3 regions of the Kosakonia oryzae genome follow, and region 1 is predicted to be linked to each of the others. Evidence: predicted binding sites of a transcription regulator. Region 1 holds the regulator's gene; each other region holds the start of a gene.
The links. Region 1 encodes Fur, which represses iron uptake genes when iron is present. Its sites were predicted from a motif close to ATAATAATGAGAACNACTATCAA; they were not measured.

Region 1 (6,402 bases):
ACGGTCGGCGCATCTTACGCCTATGCGTGGGACGCGAAGCCGGCTGATATGGCAACACCGGATGCGTATTACGATCCAAACTACCGCCTGAAAGAATCCGCTTACAGCCTGGATGCGATCTATACCGTTCAGGATGGTCGCGCCAAAGGCACGATGTTCAAGTTGCACTTTACCCAATATGACAACCATTCTGACATTCCGAGCTTCGGCGGCGGCTACGGCAATATCTTCCAGGATGAGCGCGACGTGAAATTTATGGTTATTGCACCGTTCACTATCTTCTGATGCGTTTGCCGGGTTATGCCCGGCTGAAATACAAGGAATAAGTAATGAAATCAGTACATTTAAGCATCTTAGCCAGCGCAATCTTCGGGGTATTAAGCAGCCCCGTACTGGCAAACCAGAGCACTGTCGACGCCATCAGCCAGTTTCATCTTAACTACGCGGTGAAAGATAACTTTGCCGCACAGAACGGCATTGATTGTGCGAAGCTTGGTGCCGACTGGGCTTCCTGCAATAAAGCGGTGATCACGCTGACCAACAAGGGTGAGGCTGTAACCGACAAGGATTGGACGATTTACTTCCACAGCATCCGTCCGATTCTGGAGGTGGCAAATGATCAGTTCAAGGTCACCCATATCATGGGCGATCTGCACAAGCTGGAGCCAACGGACAAATTTACCGGCTTCCCGGCAAAGCAGGCGGTGGAAATTCCGATTGTTAATGAGTACTGGCAATTGTTCGTCACCGATGTGCTGCCTCGCTGGTATGTGACGGCCGAAGGGGCAACGGCAAAAGTGATTGCCAATACCGATACCGAAGATCTGTTCCAGTTTGTTACGCCGCTCGACGGCCAGTGGAAACGTACGCCGGATGATAAAAACATCCTGATGACCGCTGAAGCACGCTTTGAGAAAAATAGCGACGTAAAAGCGCTGAACCTCTCCACGTTGCGCGGCCAAATTGTCCCCACGCCGCAGGAGGTAAAAATCTCCGGTCAGGATGTGGATCTGAGCAAAGGCGTGAAGCTCGATCTCTCTGCGCTGGGTGCGGATGCGCAGGAAGCCGTGAAGTCGCGCTTCGCGCTGCTGGGCGTCAAAGAGGGCAGTTATCCCATCCGTACAGAGATCGCAGTGAAGGCTTTTGCGGGTGATGAAGCCATATCGGGTGCCTATCAGTTGCATATTGGGGCAAATGAGGCGGTAATCACTGGCTTTGATCAGGCTGGCGTGTTCTACGGCCTGCAATCTTTGCTGTCGCTGATCCCTTCCAGCGGCGAGCAGAAAATTGCACGGCTTGAAGCAAAAGACGCACCGCGCTTTGATTATCGCGGTATTCAGCTTGATGTGGGACGTAACTTCCACAGCAAAGATGCCGTACTGCGCCTGCTGGATCAGATGTCAGCTTATAAGCTGAACAAATTCCACTTTCACCTTACTGATGATGAAGGCTGGCGTATTGAGATCCCCGGTCTGCCTGAGCTGACCGACATCGGCAGTAAACGTTGCCACGATCTGAGCGAGAAAACCTGCCTGCTGCCGCAACTGGGTTCCGGCCCGGACAGCAACAACAATGGCAGCGGCCACTTCAGCCGTACCGATTACATCGACATACTGAAGTACGCGAAAGCGCGACAGATTGAAGTGATCCCGGAAATTGATATGCCGGCGCACGCCCGTGCAGCCGTGATCTCAATGGAAGCACGCTATGACCGCCTGATGAAAGAGGGTAAAGAGAAAGAGGCGAATCAGTACCGTTTGCTTGATCCGACGGACACCTCTAATACCACCGGGGTACAGTTCTATAACCGTACTGGCTATCTGAACCCTTGCCTCGATTCGTCGCGCAATTTCGTCGATAAGGTGATTGGCGAAATCCAGCAAATGCACAAAGAAGCGGGCGTACCGCTGAACACCTGGCATTTTGGCGGTGACGAAGCGAAAAACATCTATCTGGGAGCGGGTTATACCGACCAGAAAAAACCGGAAGCGGGCAAAGGCATCATCGATCAGAGCAACCAGGACAAACCGTGGGCGAAGTCTCAGGTCTGCCAGACCATGGTCAAAGAGGGTAAGGTTGCAGATGTTGAGCATCTTTCCAGCTACTTTGGTATTGAGGTTAGCAAGCTGGTGAAAGCGCACGGTATCGGCACCATGCAGGCATGGCAGGATGGCCTGAAAGATGCCAAAAATGCCGCCGAGTTTGCCACCGATCACGTCAATGTTAACTTCTGGGATACGCTCTACTGGGGCGGTTTCGATTCGGTAAATGACTGGGCGAACAAAGGGTTCCGCGTCATTGTCTCGAACCCGGACTATGTTTACCTCGACTTCCCGAACGAAGTCCACCCGGCGGAAAGCGGCTACTACTGGGGCACGCGCTTTAGCAATGAGCGCAAGATCTTCAGCTTTGCGCCAGACAACATGCCGCAAAATGCTGAAACCTCACTGGATCGTGATGGCAATCCATTCAACGCGAAATCAGATAAACCATGGCCTGGAGCCTATGGTCTTTCTGCTCAGCTGTGGAGTGAAGTGGTACGTACCGACAACCAGATGGAGTACATGATTTATCCACGCATGATTGCGGTCGCAGAACGTGCCTGGCACCGCGCCGGTTGGGAACAGGATTATCAGGCCGGTCGCGAGTACAAAGGCGGTGAAACTCATCTGGTCGATGTAAAAGCGCTGGATAAAGACTGGACCCGCTTTGCAAATCTGTTAGGTCATCGTGAACTGGCAAAACTGGACAAAGCCGGTATCAACTATCGCCTGCCTGTACCGGGCGCGCGCGTGGTTGGCGGCAAGCTGGAAGCCAATACCAGCTTCCCGGGAATGGTCGTGGAATATTCTACGGACGGCGGTAAAAACTGGCTGCGTTATGATGATAAAGCGCGTCCGCAGGTAAGCGGGGAAGTGCAGATCCGTACCGCCAGCCCGGACGGCAAACGTTTCAGCCGTGTGGATAGTGTGAAAGCGTAATTATTGTTGAAGTAATCTGCCCGGCGGCGAAAACCTGTCGGGCATTTTTGTTTCTGCAGGGCAAAAAAAAAGCCAACCTTAAGGTTGGCTTGAGTATGAAAAGGGGTTATTTCGCGTCGTGCGCGTGTTCATCTTCGCGGCAGTCACCCTCGGCGCAGTGGCCATACAGGTAAAGACTATGGTTCGTCAGACGAATGCCATGTTTCGCGGCGATTTCACGCTGGCGCGCTTCGATGGAATCATCACTGAATTCGATCACTTTGCCGCAGTCGAGGCAAATCAGATGATCGTGGTGATGTTGCTGAGTCAGTTCAAAAACGGATTTCCCGCCTTCGAAATTATGACGGGTCACAATGCCGGCGTCGTCAAACTGGTTCAGTACACGATATACTGTTGCCAGCCCGATCTCTTCGCCCATGTCGATCAGTCGTTTATATAAATCTTCCGCACTGACATGATGGTTATCCGGTTCCTGAAGCACTTCCAGGATTTTTAACCGAGGAAGCGTGACTTTCAGGCCAGCCTTCTTTAATGCGGTATTGTTGTCAGTCATGCGGAATCTGTCCTGTTGCTATACGATTCACTTCCTCAATGGAAGTTAGAAGGAATGCACCTGGGATAATGCGTCTCATTATAGAACTGCCATGGCTAAATGAAAACTGCAAGTCCTCAAGTAAAGTAAGCTTTTAAAACGTGGTGTCACCAGCAACTCCTGTGCTTCATGACACCACTTTAGCAGGGCTTATTGTACAGCGATGGAGAAAAAAGTTAAAAATTTGTAGCAATTATTTCCATTGCTTTTACCTATTAATACTACGTAACCCACAGATTACGCCGTAAAATCAGGCATTGATGATGTCATCAAGGTGCAGCTCTTCGCGAACTTGCTTAACCCATTTTTGTACACGTTCTGCGGTCATTTCTGGCTGACGATCTTCGTCAATCGCCAGACCAACGAAATGGTCATCATCCACCAGCCCTTTAGAGGCTTCGAAATGGTAGCCTGCAGTTGGCCAGTGGCCCACGATGGTCGCGCCGCGCGGCTCAATAATATCGCGGATCGTACCCAGCGCATCGCAGAAATACTCTGCATAGTCTTCTTGATCGCCGCAGCCAAACAGCGCAACTAACTTACCATTAAAATCAATCTCTTCCAGCGTCGGGAAGAAATCATCCCAGTCGCACTGCGCTTCGCCATAATACCAGGTCGGAATGCCGAGCAACAGAATGTCATATCCTTCGATATCTTCCTTGCTGCTCTTGGCAATGTCATGTACGTCGGCAACGTCCTTACCAAGCTGACTCTGAATCATTTTCGCAATATTTTCGGTGTTGCCGGTGTCGCTGCCGAAGAAAATACCTGTAATTGCCATGAGTAAAATAACCTCTTGAAACCTAATGAATATGATGGTGGCGCTCTGCCCACAGATAAGGGCAATCATAGCAGAACAGAGAAGCGCGCGAAAACAGCTATCGCCGCGGAGTGCACTGTATGACACATGAAAACGTAAAAATAAGAGAGGTGATTCGGAGTAATTACTTTCCGCGCAATGCGCTCAACTGTGCCAGCAGCATCTCTTCGATAAGTTCGCTGCGGCTCATGTCACGCGCATCGGCAAGTTCGTTTAACGCATCAACGGCTTCCACGTTCAGTTTTAACTCGACGCGTTTAAGCCCACGAACTTTATCGCGTTTTAGCTGATTGCGTTTGTTGATGCGTAACTGTTCATCACGCGAGAGCGGATTCGTCTTCGGCCGTCCCGGGCGACGCTCATTCGCGAACAGATCCAGGGTTGTACGGTCCGTTTGTTCTTTAGCCATGTTTAAGCATACTACGGGAAAGACAAGCAATCGGGCTGCCGCCCGGGCTGAATAGCGCGCCATCATACATCAGCATAACGGGCGCGCCAACGGGCGGACGCGTTCTGGCGACCGGTCGCCGCCTTTTTAATCAGTTTGACTTTTCAGCGAGATAACGATTAATTGCCCGCATCACCGCTTCAGGTTTTTCCGCATGCACCCAGTGGCCGGCGCCAGCAATCACATGCGCGCGCGCCTGCGGGAACTGTTCAAGCAAAGCGCTCCGGTACTGCTCTGTAACGTAAGGGGAGTTGCCGCCGCAGACAAACAGTGCCGGATAAGGCCATGCGGGAATGGTTTCCCAGCCGACAATATGCGGATATTGCTCCCACAACACCGGCACATTGAAACGCCACGCCCCCTCAACAAACGATTTCAGCAGAAACTGGATTACGCCTTCTTCTTTTATATGCTCGCGCATTAGCGAAGCCGCTTGCTGGCGCGTAGTGACCCGCGCGTCAGTGACCGCATTGATCGCGGCAAATATCTCGTCATGGCGGCGAACGTGGTAATCGACCGGTGCAATATCAATCGCCACCAGCTTTTCTACGCGCTCCGGCGCCAGCGCCGATAGCGCCATCACGGCTTTGCCGCCCATTGAGTGACCAATAAAGAGAGCTTTGTCGATGTGATGGTCATCCAGCGTATCCAGCAGATCTTGCGCCATTGCCGGATAGTTCATTTCGTCGGAACGGGGGGAAAGACCGTGGTTGCGCATATCAACCTGCACCACGTCGTACTCCTGCACCAGTTCGCGTGCCAGTACGCCGAGGTTATCAAGGCTACCAAACAGTCCATGGACAAGGACGACAGGAGAATTGTTGTGCGGATGTTGTGCAGATTGCGCTCGCGTATTCAATTTCATAGGAAAGTTCTTTTTTTCACTCTGGCGGGTTAGGTTATTATGGTGAACATTCTGCCGCCCGGCTGCAAGGTTAAGAATTACTCTTACTTTTGTCGCCATCCTGGTTTGACGCTATCCGCTGTTGAGATTTCACTTTATAATCCCAACACTTGTATTCAGATTAGATATAGCACTGGATTAAGATGAAAACGATCGAAGTTGATGATGAGCTCTACAGTTATATTGCCAGCCATACTAAGCATATCGGCGAGAGCGCATCCGACATTTTACGGCGCATGTTGAAATTTTCTGCCGTATCACCGGCACAGCCTGCTGCTTCTCTTGCACCGGTAAAAGAGCCGCGTACCGTCGTTGCTGTCGAAGGCATCAAACCGGCCAATACCGCAAAAGATAAAGTCCGCGCCGTGCGTGAACTGCTCCTCTCTGATGAATATGCCGAGCAGAAAAAGGCCGTCAATCGTTTCCTGATGGTGCTGTCTACCCTCTATTCACTCGACGACAAAGGCTTTACGGAATCCACTGAATCACTGCACGGGCGCACAAGAGTATACTTTGCCATCAATGAGCAAACCCTGTTGCAGAACGGCAACCAGACTAAACCGAAGCAGGTGCCGAACACCCCATACTGGGTCATCACCAACACCAATACGGGCCGTAAATGCAGCATGATTGAGCACATCATGCAGTCAATGCAGT
Region 2 (6,402 bases), 2.0 Mb from region 1:
ATGATTCGCTCTGCCGCATTATTGCGGGTGAACTTCAGGCACGAACCGAACAGGTGGAATCCGCCGTTCGCCTGCTTGATGAAGGGAATACCGTGCCGTTTATCGCGCGCTACCGTAAAGAGGTCACCGGCGGTCTGGACGACACGCAATTGCGTCAGCTCGAAACCCGCCTTGGTTACCTGCGCGAGCTGGAAGAGCGCCGCCAGGCAATCCTGAAATCGATTGGCGAGCAGGGCAAACTCAGCGATGAACTGGCGAAAGCCATCAACGGTACGCTGAGCAAAACCGAACTCGAAGACCTCTATCTGCCTTACAAACCGAAGCGTCGCACGCGCGGGCAAATTGCGATTGAAGCCGGTCTCGAACCGCTGGCAGACCAACTGTGGAATGACCCGTCGCAGGATCCGGAAACGCTGGCCGCCACGTTTGTTGATGCGGATAAAGGTGTTGCTGACAGCAAAGCGGCGCTGGATGGCGCGCGTTATATCCTGATGGAGCGCTTTGCTGAGGATGCGGCCCTGCTGGCGAAAGTCCGTGACTATCTGTGGAAAAACGCCCATCTCGTGGCGACGGTGGTCAGCGGCAAAGAGGAAGAAGGCGCGAAATTCCGCGACTATTTCGATCATCACGAACCGGTTTCTACTGTTCCTTCGCACCGCGCGCTGGCGATGTTCCGCGGGCGTAATGAGGGCGTGCTGCAACTGGCGCTGAATGCCGATCCACAGTTTGACGAGCCGCCGAAAGAGAGCCACTGCGAGCAGATTATTATCGACCATCTCGGCCTGCGCCTGAATAACGCCCCGGCAGACAGCTGGCGCCGTAGCGTCGTGAGCTGGACGTGGCGCATTAAGGTCCTGATGCATCTGGAAACAGAATTAATGGGTACCGTGCGCGAACGCGCGGAAGATGAAGCGATTAACGTCTTCGCCCGTAACCTGCACGATCTGTTGATGGCCGCGCCGGCCGGGCTGCGCGCAACGATGGGGCTCGATCCGGGCCTGCGTACCGGCGTAAAAGTGGCGGTGGTCGATGCCACCGGCAAACTGGTCGCAACCGACACGATTTATCCGCACACCGGGCAGGCCGCGAAAGCGGCGGTTACTGTGGCGGCGCTGTGCGAGAAACACAACGTCGAACTGGTGGCGATCGGTAATGGTACGGCATCGCGCGAGACCGAGCGTTTTTACCTCGATGTGCAGAAACAGTTCCCGAAAGTGACCGCGCAGAAAGTGATTGTCAGCGAAGCGGGCGCATCAGTCTACTCCGCCTCTGAGCTGGCGGCGCTGGAGTTCCCGGATCTCGACGTTTCTCTGCGCGGCGCGGTGTCTATCGCCCGCCGTTTACAGGATCCACTGGCTGAGCTGGTGAAAATCGACCCGAAATCAATCGGCGTTGGCCAGTATCAGCATGACGTCAGCCAGACACAACTGGCGCGTAAACTCGATGCGGTCGTTGAAGACTGCGTGAACGCCGTCGGCGTTGATCTGAATACCGCCTCGGTGCCGCTGCTGACGCGCGTGGCTGGTTTAACCCGCATGATGGCGCAAAATATCGTCTCATGGCGCGATGAAAACGGTCAGTTCCAGAACCGTCAGCAACTGCTAAAAGTGAGCCGCCTTGGGCCGAAAGCCTTTGAACAGTGCGCAGGCTTCCTGCGTATTAACCACGGCGACAACCCGCTGGATGCTTCCACCGTTCACCCGGAAACCTATCCGGTGGTCGAGCGAATTCTGGCGGCAACCGCACAATCCCTGCGCGATTTGATGGGTAACAGCGCCGAGTTACGTAAGCTGAAACCGTCCGAGTTTACCGACGAGCAGTTCGGCGTGCCGACCGTCACCGACATCATCAAAGAGCTGGAGAAACCGGGCCGCGACCCGCGTCCGGAGTTCAAAACCGCGACCTTCGCCGAAGGCATCGAAACCATGAACGATCTGTTGCCGGGCATGGTGCTGGAAGGCGCAGTGACCAACGTCACCAACTTTGGCGCGTTCGTTGATATCGGCGTGCATCAGGACGGGCTGGTGCATATCTCCTCGCTGGCGGATAAGTTCGTTGAAGATCCGCATACGGTGGTGAAAGCGGGCGATATCGTGAAGGTGAAAGTGTTGGAGGTCGATCTGCCGCGTAAACGTATCGCATTAACCATGCGTCTGGACGAACAACCGGGCGACAGCAACAGCCGTCGCGGCAGTGGTAATGGTGCTAGTCGTGATGCCGGTAACCGGAACAGCGCGCGTCCGGCGAAATCACCGCGGGATCGCAGCCCTCAACCCGGCGGCAACAGCGCAATGATGGATGCGCTGGCGGCGGCGATGGGTAAAAAACGCTAATCATCTCCCCCTCTCCTACGGGGAGGGGTATTTTTCTGTGCAACCCCTTTGAAAAACGTATTTTCTTTTATCATTTCTACGCGCAATGATTATTAACGCATTATTTTTATTGATAATTTATATTCAAAATTATTAACCCATTTCTGTCATTGTATTATTTATATGCAGCACCTGACCCGCCATTTTCTCGTCGCATCACTTTTAAATATCAATAAAACATTATGTCTGGCGAATAAATAACAAACATTTCTTATGTGTTAATAATTTGTTTCGCTGCACAAAATACTATACGTGCTAATTATTGAGCTGCATCAAATTAAAATCGAATTGTGGTTTTGTTTAGTGCGCAGGTGCATTTTTATTATTGAAGATAAAAACTATTCTCATTACCATTGTTCGCATTGATTATTCTTTACTCTCTCTGGCTTACCGTGCGCTGTGTCTTCGCACGGCAAATATTGGTTCGCAGCAAGAAAATAAGTAGGCGCTATGCAATTCTCTCCTGAAAGCGTGTGGAAAATTACCGGCTTCTCACAGCAAATAAGCCCGGCCTGGCGGCAAAAACTATTGTCATTGGGTATGTTGCCCGGCTCATCTTTTAATGTGGTACGGGTGGCGCCATTAGGCGATCCCATTCATATCGAAACCCGCCGCGTTAATTTAGTGTTACGGAAAAAAGATCTCGCTTTTCTCGAACTGGAAGCGATTTCCCGTTAACCGGTCAGCTATGACATAGAGTGCTAAGCAAAATGAAAAAATTGACCATTGGTTTAATTGGTAATCCTAATTCTGGCAAGACGACATTATTTAATCAGCTAACGGGGGCTCGCCAGCGGGTTGGAAACTGGTCTGGCGTGACGGTAGAGCGCAAAGAGGGATTTTTCACCACAACCGATCACCAGGTTACGCTGGTTGACCTGCCTGGCACCTATTCGCTGACCACCATTTCGGCGCAAACATCGCTGGATGAGCAGATTGCCTGTCACTACATTTTGAGCGGCGATGCCGATCTGCTGATCAACGTGGTGGATGCCTCGAATCTTGAACGCAATCTTTATCTGACACTGCAACTGCTGGAACTGGGCGTGCCGTGCATCATCGCCCTTAACATGCTGGATATCGCGGAAAAGCAAAAAGTGCGCATCGATATTGATGCCCTTTCAGCCCGTCTTGGCTGCCCGGTGATCCCGCTGGTATCAACCCGTGGTCGCGGCATTGAAGCGCTGAAGCTGGCGGTGGATCGTCATCGCGCAAATGACAATATCGAACTGGTGCATTACGCCCAACCGCTTTCCCATGAAGCCGACGCGCTGGCCGCGCAAATGTCGGATGAGCTTCCGCTGCAGCAGCGCCGCTGGATGGGCCTGCAAATCCTCGAGGGTGATATCTACAGCCGCGCGAACTCGGGCATCAACAACCAGCAATTCGACGCTGCACTCGCCCGCCTGAAAGAGGGGATGGACGATCCGGCGCTGCATATTGCCGATGCGCGTTATCAATCAATTGCCGCCATCTGCGATACCGTCAGCAACACGTTAACGGCCGAGCCGAGCCAGTTTACCGCAGCCGTTGACCGCATTGTGATCAACCGCTTTTTGGGTCTGCCGATCTTTCTGTTCGTCATGTATTTGATGTTCCTGTTCGCCATCAATATTGGCGGCGCGTTCCAGCCGATCTTCGACGCCGGTTCAGTGGCGATTTTTATCCATGGCATTCAGTGGCTGGGCGCCACGCTGCACTTTCCGGAATGGCTGACAGTCTTCCTGGCACAGGGGCTTGGCGGCGGGGTGAATACCGTACTGCCGCTGGTGCCGCAGCTTGGCATGATGTACCTGTTTATGTCATTCCTCGAAGATTCCGGCTATATGGCGCGTGCGGCTTTTGTGATGGATCGGCTGATGCAATCGTTGGGGCTACCGGGAAAATCCTTTGTGCCGCTGATTGTTGGTTTCGGCTGCAACGTACCGTCAGTGATGGGTGCCCGTACGCTGGATGCGCCGCGTGAAAGGTTAATTACTATCATGATGGCGCCGTTTATGTCCTGCGGCGCGCGCCTGGCCATTTTCGCCGTCTTCTCGGCGGCATTTTTCGGCCAGCATGGTGCGATCATCGTCTTCTCACTCTACGTGCTGGGGATTGTGATGGCGATCCTCACCGGCTTGATGTTGAAATTTACCCTGCTGCGCGGTGAAGCCTCGCCGTTCGTGATGGAGCTTCCGGTCTATCATGTACCGCATCTGAAAAGCCTGCTGCTGCAAACCTGGCAGCGCCTGAAAGGCTTTGTGCTCCGCGCGGGTAAAGTCATCATTATCGTCAGCATTTTCCTCAGCGCGATGAATAGCTTCTCGCTGGATGGCCGTACGGTACATAAAATCGATGAATCTGCGCTGGCATCGATCAGCCGGGTATTTACGCCGTTGCTGGAGCCGATTGGCGTGCATGGCGATCACTGGCAGGCCACCGTCGGCCTGGTTACCGGCGCGATGGCGAAAGAAGTGGTCGTGGGTACGCTGAATACGCTCTATACCGCCGAAAATATTGAGCAAGCCAGCTTTAATCCGGCGGAATTCAGCCTGAGCGGCGAACTGATTGCCGCGCTGGAAGACACCGTGAAGAGCGTGCGCGATACCTTCAGCCTGAGCGTGCTGGCCAACCCAATCGAAGCCAGTAAAGGCGACGGTGAAATGGCAACGGGCACGATGGGCGTAATGAGCCAGAAATTCGGCAGCGCGGCCGCCGCTTACAGCTACCTGATTTTCGTCCTGCTTTACGTGCCGTGCATTACCGCGATGGGCGCAATCGCCCGCGAAGCGAGCCGCGGCTGGATGGGCTTCTCGGTGCTGTGGGGGCTGAATATCGCCTACTCACTGGCAACGTTGTTCTATCAAAGTGTCACCTTTGACCAGCATCCATTCTACAGCCTGACCTGCATTCTGGCGGTTCTCCTGTTTAACGTAGTAGTGATTGGCGCGCTGCGCCGGGCCAGAAGCCGGGTGGATATCAGTACGCTGACTACGCGTAAAACTGTCGCCAGTTGCTGTGACAGCCCGGCGGGCGACTGCCATTAAGGAGTGAAGCAATGGCATCATTACTTGAGATTCGCGATCTGCTGGCGCTTCGGGGCAGAATGGACGCGCAGCAGTTGAGCAGCACGCTGCGCACGCCCAGAGCGATGATTGATGCCATGCTGAGTCGCATGGAAGCGATGGGTAAAGTGATGCGTGTTCAGGAAGATGCTACCGGTTGTTTGACCGGTAGCTGTAAACAGTGTCCGGAAGGAAAAAGCGCCTGCCAGCAGGAGTGGTGGACACTGTGCTGAAGGCCCGATAAGCAGCACGCTACCGGGCGGCTTTCACAGCTTCGCTTTTAACGCCAGCAGGGTTTCGCAGAATTCGGCCGGATGCGAGATAAAAGGCGCATGCGCCGCTTTCGCAAACACAATCGATTCGCTTGCAGGCCACATCTCATCCAACACCGGTACGATTTTGCGCGGCACCAGCCCGTCGAGCCGCCCGTAGAGGCGTAAAAACGGCAGCGTCAGCGATGATAATGCTTCACGCAAATCCGCTGTTTTCAGGATCTCCAGCCCACCGTTCAGCACCTCAGCAGAAGGCATTTCCAGCGACAGCACGGCGTTTTTTAGCTGGCGCGCGTCCTGCCTTGCGGTTTCCGTTCCCAGCGTTTGCAGCGCGAGAAAACGTTCGACGGTACGTTGAAAATCCTCACTCAACTGATGCTGAAAACCGGCCAGCACTTCGGGTTTAATGCCCGCCCATTCGCCCTGTGCGCTGAAGCACGGCGAGGAGGCAACCGTCACCAGCGCGCTTACACGCTCCGGTGCCTGCAACGCTACGCGGCTGGCCACCAGCCCGCCAAGGCTCCAGCCCAGCCAAATCGCCCGTTCCGGCGCTTGCGCCAGAACAATATCAACCATCTGCCCAAGCGATAACGGGCTAAATCCCGTACTTCTGCCGTAGCCCGGTAAATCGACCAGATGCAGCGTAAAATGCGCACTCAGTTCCGGAGTTATGCAATCCCATACCTGGGCATTCAGTCCCCAGCCGTGCAG
Region 3 (6,402 bases), 2.1 Mb from region 1:
TGTTGACCTGGTGAAAATGAAAGCCATCAACTGGAACGATGCAGACCAGGGCGTAACCTTCGAATACGAAGATATCCCGGCTGACATGCAGGATCTGGCTGAAGAATGGCACCAGAATCTGATCGAATCCGCTGCTGAAGCTTCTGAAGAGCTGATGGAGAAATACCTGGGTGGTGAAGAACTGACTGAAGCGGAAATCAAATCTGCTCTGCGTCAGCGCGTTCTGAACAACGAAATCATCCTGGTAACCTGTGGTTCTGCGTTCAAGAACAAAGGTGTTCAGGCGATGCTGGATGCGGTAGTTGACTACCTGCCGTCCCCGACTGACGTACCTGCGATCAACGGTATCCTGGACGATGGTAAAGATACTCCGGCTGAGCGTCACGCAAGCGACGAAGAGCCGTTCTCTGCGCTGGCGTTCAAAATTGCTACCGACCCGTTCGTTGGTAACCTGACCTTCTTCCGCGTGTACTCTGGTGTGATTAACTCTGGTGATACTGCCCTGAACTCCGTGAAAGCTGCACGTGAGCGTTTCGGTCGTATCGTTCAGATGCACGCTAACAAGCGTGAAGAGATCAAAGAAGTTCGTGCAGGCGATATCGCTGCTGCTATCGGTCTGAAAGACGTGACCACTGGTGACACTCTGTGTGACCCGGATAACCCGATCATTCTGGAACGTATGGAATTCCCGGAACCGGTAATCTCCATCGCAGTAGAACCGAAAACCAAAGCTGACCAGGAAAAAATGGGTCTGGCTCTGGGCCGTCTGGCGAAGGAAGACCCGTCATTCCGCGTATGGACTGACGAAGAATCTAACCAGACCATCATCGCTGGTATGGGTGAACTGCACCTCGACATCATCGTTGACCGTATGAAACGTGAATTCAACGTTGAAGCGAACGTCGGTAAACCTCAGGTTGCTTACCGTGAAGCGATTCGCAAAAGAGTTGACAATGTCGAAGGCAAACACGCCAAGCAGTCTGGTGGTCGCGGTCAGTACGGTCATGTTGTTGTCGACATCTACCCACTGGAGGCGGGCTCTAACCCGAAAGGTTACGAGTTCATCAACGACATCAAAGGCGGTGTAATTCCTGGCGAATACATCCCTGCCGTTGATAAAGGCTTCCAGGAGCAGCTGAAGTCTGGCCCGCTGGCTGGTTACCCGGTAGTAGATATTGGTATTCGTCTGCATTTCGGCTCTTACCACGACGTTGACTCCTCTGAACTGGCGTTTAAACTGGCTGCGTCTATCGCCTTTAAAGAAGGCTTTAAGAAAGCGCAACCAGTTCTGCTTGAGCCGATCATGAAGGTTGAAGTAGAAACTCCGGAAGAGAACACCGGTGACGTTATCGGTGACTTGAGCCGTCGTCGCGGTATGCTGCGCGGTCAGGAATCTGAAGTCACTGGCGTTAAGATTCATGCTGAAGTGCCGCTGTCTGAAATGTTCGGATACGCAACCCAGCTGCGTTCTCTGACCAAGGGTCGTGCATCATACACTATGGAATTCCTGAAGTATGATGATGCACCGAACAACGTTGCTCAGGCCGTAATCGAAGCCCGTGGTAAATAAGCCTCAGGGTTAAAACCAAAGTCCGTGCTCTCTCCCGAAGGGGAGAGCACTATAGTAAGGAATAAAGCCGTGTCTAAAGAAAAATTTGAACGTACAAAACCGCACGTTAACGTCGGCACAATCGGCCACGTTGACCATGGTAAAACTACCCTGACTGCTGCAATCACTACCGTTCTGGCAAAAGCCTACGGTGGTTCTGCTCGCGCGTTCGATCAGATCGATAACGCGCCGGAAGAAAAAGCTCGTGGTATCACCATCAACACTTCTCACGTTGAATATGACACCCCGACTCGCCACTACGCGCACGTAGACTGCCCGGGGCACGCCGACTATGTTAAAAACATGATCACCGGTGCTGCGCAGATGGACGGCGCGATCCTGGTTGTTGCTGCGACTGACGGCCCGATGCCGCAGACCCGCGAGCACATCCTGCTGGCTCGTCAGGTAGGCGTTCCGTACATCATCGTGTTCCTGAACAAATGCGACATGGTTGATGACGAAGAGCTGCTGGAACTGGTTGAGATGGAAGTTCGCGAACTGCTGTCTCAGTACGATTTCCCGGGAGACGACACGCCGATCGTTCACGGTTCTGCTCTGAAAGCGCTGGAAGGCGACGCAGAGTGGGAAGCGAAAATCATCGAACTGGCTGGCTTCCTGGATTCCTACATCCCGGAACCGGAGCGTGCGATTGACAAGCCGTTCCTGCTGCCGATCGAAGACGTATTCTCCATCTCCGGCCGTGGTACCGTTGTTACCGGTCGTGTAGAGCGCGGCATCATCAAAGTAGGTGAAGAAGTTGAAATCGTGGGTATCAAACCTACCGCGAAATCCACCTGTACTGGTGTTGAAATGTTCCGCAAACTGCTGGACGAAGGTCGTGCGGGCGAGAACGTGGGTATTCTGCTGCGTGGTATCAAACGTGAAGATATCGAACGTGGTCAGGTACTGTCGAAGCCGGGTTCCATCAATCCGCACACCAAATTTGAATCTGAAGTTTATATCCTGTCCAAAGACGAAGGCGGCCGTCACACTCCGTTCTTCAAAGGTTACCGTCCGCAGTTCTACTTCCGTACAACTGACGTGACAGGCACCATCGAACTGCCGGAAGGCGTGGAGATGGTAATGCCGGGCGACAACATCAAAATGGTTGTTACCCTGATTCACGCAATTGCGATGGACGAAGGTCTGCGTTTCGCAATCCGTGAAGGCGGCCGTACCGTTGGCGCGGGTGTTGTAGCAAAAGTTGTCAGCTAATTATTTAGCTTTGAATGAAAAAGGGCGCTTCGGCGCCCTTTTTGCTATCTGTTATTTGGTCACAATTTTATCTTTTCTGCCGATGTACCTTTACGATCGTGCTATTGTAATCGTAACCATTCTCATTTAGACTTCTGTGCATAAAGTGAACGGGAGTGATTCATGTACGTTTGTTTGTGTAATGGTGTAAGTGATAAAAAAATTCGTCAGGCAGTTCGCCAGTTCCACCCCCAATCATTTCAGCAGCTTCGCAAATTTGTTCCGGTGGGAAATCAATGCGGTAAGTGTGTTCGTGCGGCAAGAGAGATTATGCAGAACGAACTTACACAGATGCCGGAATATCAAGAGATCGCTTAAGGCACTATCTTTTTTTGACATCCCTGTAGGCGCATCTACGCTTCAATAAGTGGAAGCGGAGGGACTACATAATGAAAGGTGATGTTAAAATCATAAATTATCTCAATAAATTATTGGGAAATGAGCTTGTCGCAATAAACCAATACTTTCTCCATGCGAGAATGTTCAAAAACTGGGGGCTGACGCGCCTCAACGACGTTGAATACCACGAATCCATTGATGAAATGAAACATGCTGATCAGTACATCGAGCGTATTTTGTTTCTTGAAGGATTACCGAACTTGCAGGATTTGGGCAAGCTCGGAATAGGGGAAGATGTCGAAGAGATGCTGCAATCTGACCTCAGGCTGGAACTGGAAGGCGCAAAAGATCTGCGCGAAGCCATTGCCTATGCTGATAGCGTTCATGATTACGTCAGCCGCGATATGATGATCAATATTCTCGCCGAAGAAGAGCACCATATTGACTGGCTCGAAACAGAACTCGATCTGATTGCGAAAATTGGTATTCAGAACTATCTCCAATCGCAAATCAAAGTTGAAGATTAAAACGATACCAGTGTTGGGTATCCAGTCAGCAGACCCGCGGCCGCCAAAAATGGACCTAACGGCAGCGGGTTTTTTAATGGCTGCCAGTTATGAGTGCAGATGCATCTGATTCCTGCGACGCAACAGGCCAACAAAGATGCAATGACAACCAGAGTGGGCAAACTTTCCCAACCATGCCAGGCCCCCAGCGCAGAAAAGTATTTTACATCTCCATATCCCATTCCTTCCCGGCCACGCCACAGGCGATAACCCCAGTAGACAGCAGCAAAAGCAGAATAGCCGGCGATTGCTCCCCATACGGCATATGGCAAAAAAGCCATATGGGAAAGGCTGTGCCAGCAAAGCCCGGCCCATAATAAAGAGCAGGTAAAACGGTCAGGGAGCAGACCGCTACGAATGTCATGCCAGACGAGTAGCAAGTTCAGGAATAAATAGATAAAGAGAAAGAGCATTTTGCCTCAAGTAAAGAGTGATCTCGTACCCGGAGAGTGGCGAAGGAGTGGATGACTGCATAATGTATTTCTGCAAAATCACGAGAGAACTCGCCAGAAATATCGTCTGATTGATTGCAACGACATTTCTTCTGCGAAGTTGCGCGCAATATTGCTTATTTTCTAAACGGCACTTGCGTCCAGCCCAGATTTACGTATAATGCGCGGGCTTGTCGTAATTGACGGCGGGTTCAATCTGAACCCCGGCAGTGTTTTTAGCTGCTAACAATGCCCCCAATCGGGGGGCTATGTTATGAACGATTACACTCCCCCATCAATCGTAATGGGTGTGAGGAGTAATTATTTTCGTCTATAAATAATTGGAGCTCTGGTCTCATGCAGAACCAAAGAATCCGTATCCGCCTGAAAGCGTTTGATCATCGTCTGATCGATCAATCAACCGCGGAAATCGTCGAGACTGCCAAGCGTACTGGTGCGCAGGTCCGTGGTCCGATCCCGCTGCCGACCCGCAAAGAGCGCTTTACCGTTCTGATCTCCCCGCACGTTAACAAAGACGCGCGCGATCAGTACGAAATTCGCACTCACAAGCGTCTGGTTGACATCGTTGAGCCAACCGAGAAAACCGTTGATGCTCTGATGCGTCTGGACCTGGCTGCCGGTGTAGACGTGCAGATCAGCCTGGGTTAATCAGGTCATCGAGCGATTGAGAGGTTGAAACAATGATTGGTTTAGTCGGTAAAAAAGTGGGCATGACCCGCATCTTCACTGAAGATGGCGTATCTATCCCAGTAACCGTAATCGAAGTTGAAGCAAACCGCGTTACTCAGGTTAAAGATCTGGCTAACGATGGCTACCGCGCTATCCAGGTTACCACCGGTGCTAAAAAAGCTAACCGTGTAACCAAGCCGGAAGCTGGCCATTTTGCTAAAGCTGGCGTAGAAGCTGGCCGCGGCCTGTGGGAATTCCGTCTTGCTGATGGCGAAGAGTTCACTGTAGGTCAGGCAATTAGCGTTGAGCTGTTTGCTGAAGTTAAAAAAGTTGACGTAACTGGCACCTCTAAAGGTAAAGGTTTCGCAGGTACCGTTAAGCGCTGGAACTTCCGTACCCAGGACGCTACCCACGGTAACTCCCTGTCTCACCGCGTTCCGGGTTCTATCGGTCAGAACCAGACTCCGGGCAAAGTGTTCAAGGGCAAGAAAATGGCAGGTCAGCTGGGTAATGAGCGTGTAACTGTTCAGAGCCTGGACGTAGTACGTGTTGACGCTGAGCGCAACCTGCTGCTGGTTAAAGGTGCTGTCCCGGGTGCAACCGGTAGCGACCTGATCGTTAAACCAGCTGTGAAGGCGTGAGGAGATAGCAATGGAATTAGTATTGAAAGACGCGCAGAGCGCGCTGACTGTTTCCGAAACTACCTTCGGTCGTGACTTTAACGAAGCGCTGGTACACCAGGTTGTTGTAGCTTATGCAGCTGGTGCTCGTCAGGGTACTCGTGCTCAGAAGACCCGTGCTGAAGTAACTGGTTCCGGTAAAAAACCGTGGCGCCAGAAAGGTACAGGCCAAGCTCGTTCCGGTTCTGTCAAGAGCCCGATCTGGCGTTCTGGTGGCGTGACCTTCGCTGCGCGTCCGCAGGACCACAGTCAAAAAGTTAACAAAAAGATGTACCGCGGCGCGATGAAAAGCATCCTGTCCGAACTGGTACGTCAGGAGCGTCTGATCGTTGTCGAGCAGTTCTCTGTTGAAGCACCGAAAACCAAGCTGCTGGCTCAGAAACTGAAAGACATGGCTCTGGAAGATGTGCTGATCATCACCGGTGAGCTGGACGAGAACCTGTTCCTGGCCGCGCGCAACCTGCACAAGGTTGACGTTCGCGACGCGACTGGTATCGACCCGGTTAGCCTGATCGCCTTCGACAAAGTCGTAATGACTGCTGATGCTGTTAAGCAAGTTGAGGAGATGCTGGCATGATTCGTGAAGAACGTCTGCTGAAGGTGCTGCGTGCACCGCACGTTTCTGAAAAAGCGTCTACTGCGATGGAAAAAACTAACACCATCGTTCTCAAAGTTGCTAAAGACGCGACCAAAGCAGAAATTAAAGCTGCTGTGCAGAAACTGTTTGAAGTCGAAGTCGAAGTCGTTAACACCCTGGTAGTTAAAGGGAAAGTTAAACGTCACGGACAGCGTATCGGTCGTCGTAGCGACTGGAAAAAAGCTTACGTCACCCT

Region 2: feoA (ferrous iron transporter A) is a predicted target of Fur. The motif match lies at 2,704-2,726, and genes of this name have one in related genera.
Region 3: bfd (bacterioferritin-associated ferredoxin) is a predicted target of Fur. The motif match lies at 2,928-2,950, and genes of this name have one in related genera.

What each region holds. Positions count from the first base shown of each region.
Region 1 covers NZ_CP014007.2:3,777,530-3,783,931, reverse strand. Annotated here, with positions in the region: gene chiP (chitoporin ChiP) at 1-285, shown strand, start outside; gene AWR26_RS17960 (beta-N-acetylhexosaminidase) at 330-2,981, shown strand; gene fur (ferric iron uptake transcriptional regulator) at 3,088-3,534, opposite strand; gene fldA (flavodoxin FldA) at 3,824-4,354, opposite strand; gene ybfE (LexA regulated protein) at 4,518-4,802, opposite strand; gene ybfF (esterase) at 4,933-5,706, opposite strand; gene seqA (replication initiation negative regulator SeqA) at 5,889-6,402, shown strand, end outside.
Region 2 covers NZ_CP014007.2:379,534-385,935, reverse strand. Annotated here, with positions in the region: gene AWR26_RS01730 (Tex family protein) at 1-2,333, shown strand, start outside; gene feoA (ferrous iron transporter A) at 2,823-3,050, shown strand; gene feoB (Fe(2+) transporter permease subunit FeoB) at 3,083-5,401, shown strand; gene feoC ([Fe-S]-dependent transcriptional repressor FeoC) at 5,413-5,652, shown strand; gene bioH (pimeloyl-ACP methyl ester esterase BioH) at 5,686-6,402, opposite strand, start outside.
Region 3 covers NZ_CP014007.2:444,787-451,188, forward strand. Annotated here, with positions in the region: gene fusA (elongation factor G) at 1-1,570, shown strand, start outside; gene tuf (elongation factor Tu) at 1,640-2,824, shown strand; gene bfd (bacterioferritin-associated ferredoxin) at 2,987-3,181, shown strand; gene bfr (bacterioferritin) at 3,253-3,729, shown strand; gene AWR26_RS02060 (prepilin peptidase) at 3,726-4,181, opposite strand; gene rpsJ (30S ribosomal protein S10) at 4,557-4,868, shown strand; gene rplC (50S ribosomal protein L3) at 4,901-5,530, shown strand; gene rplD (50S ribosomal protein L4) at 5,541-6,146, shown strand; gene rplW (50S ribosomal protein L23) at 6,143-6,402, shown strand, end outside.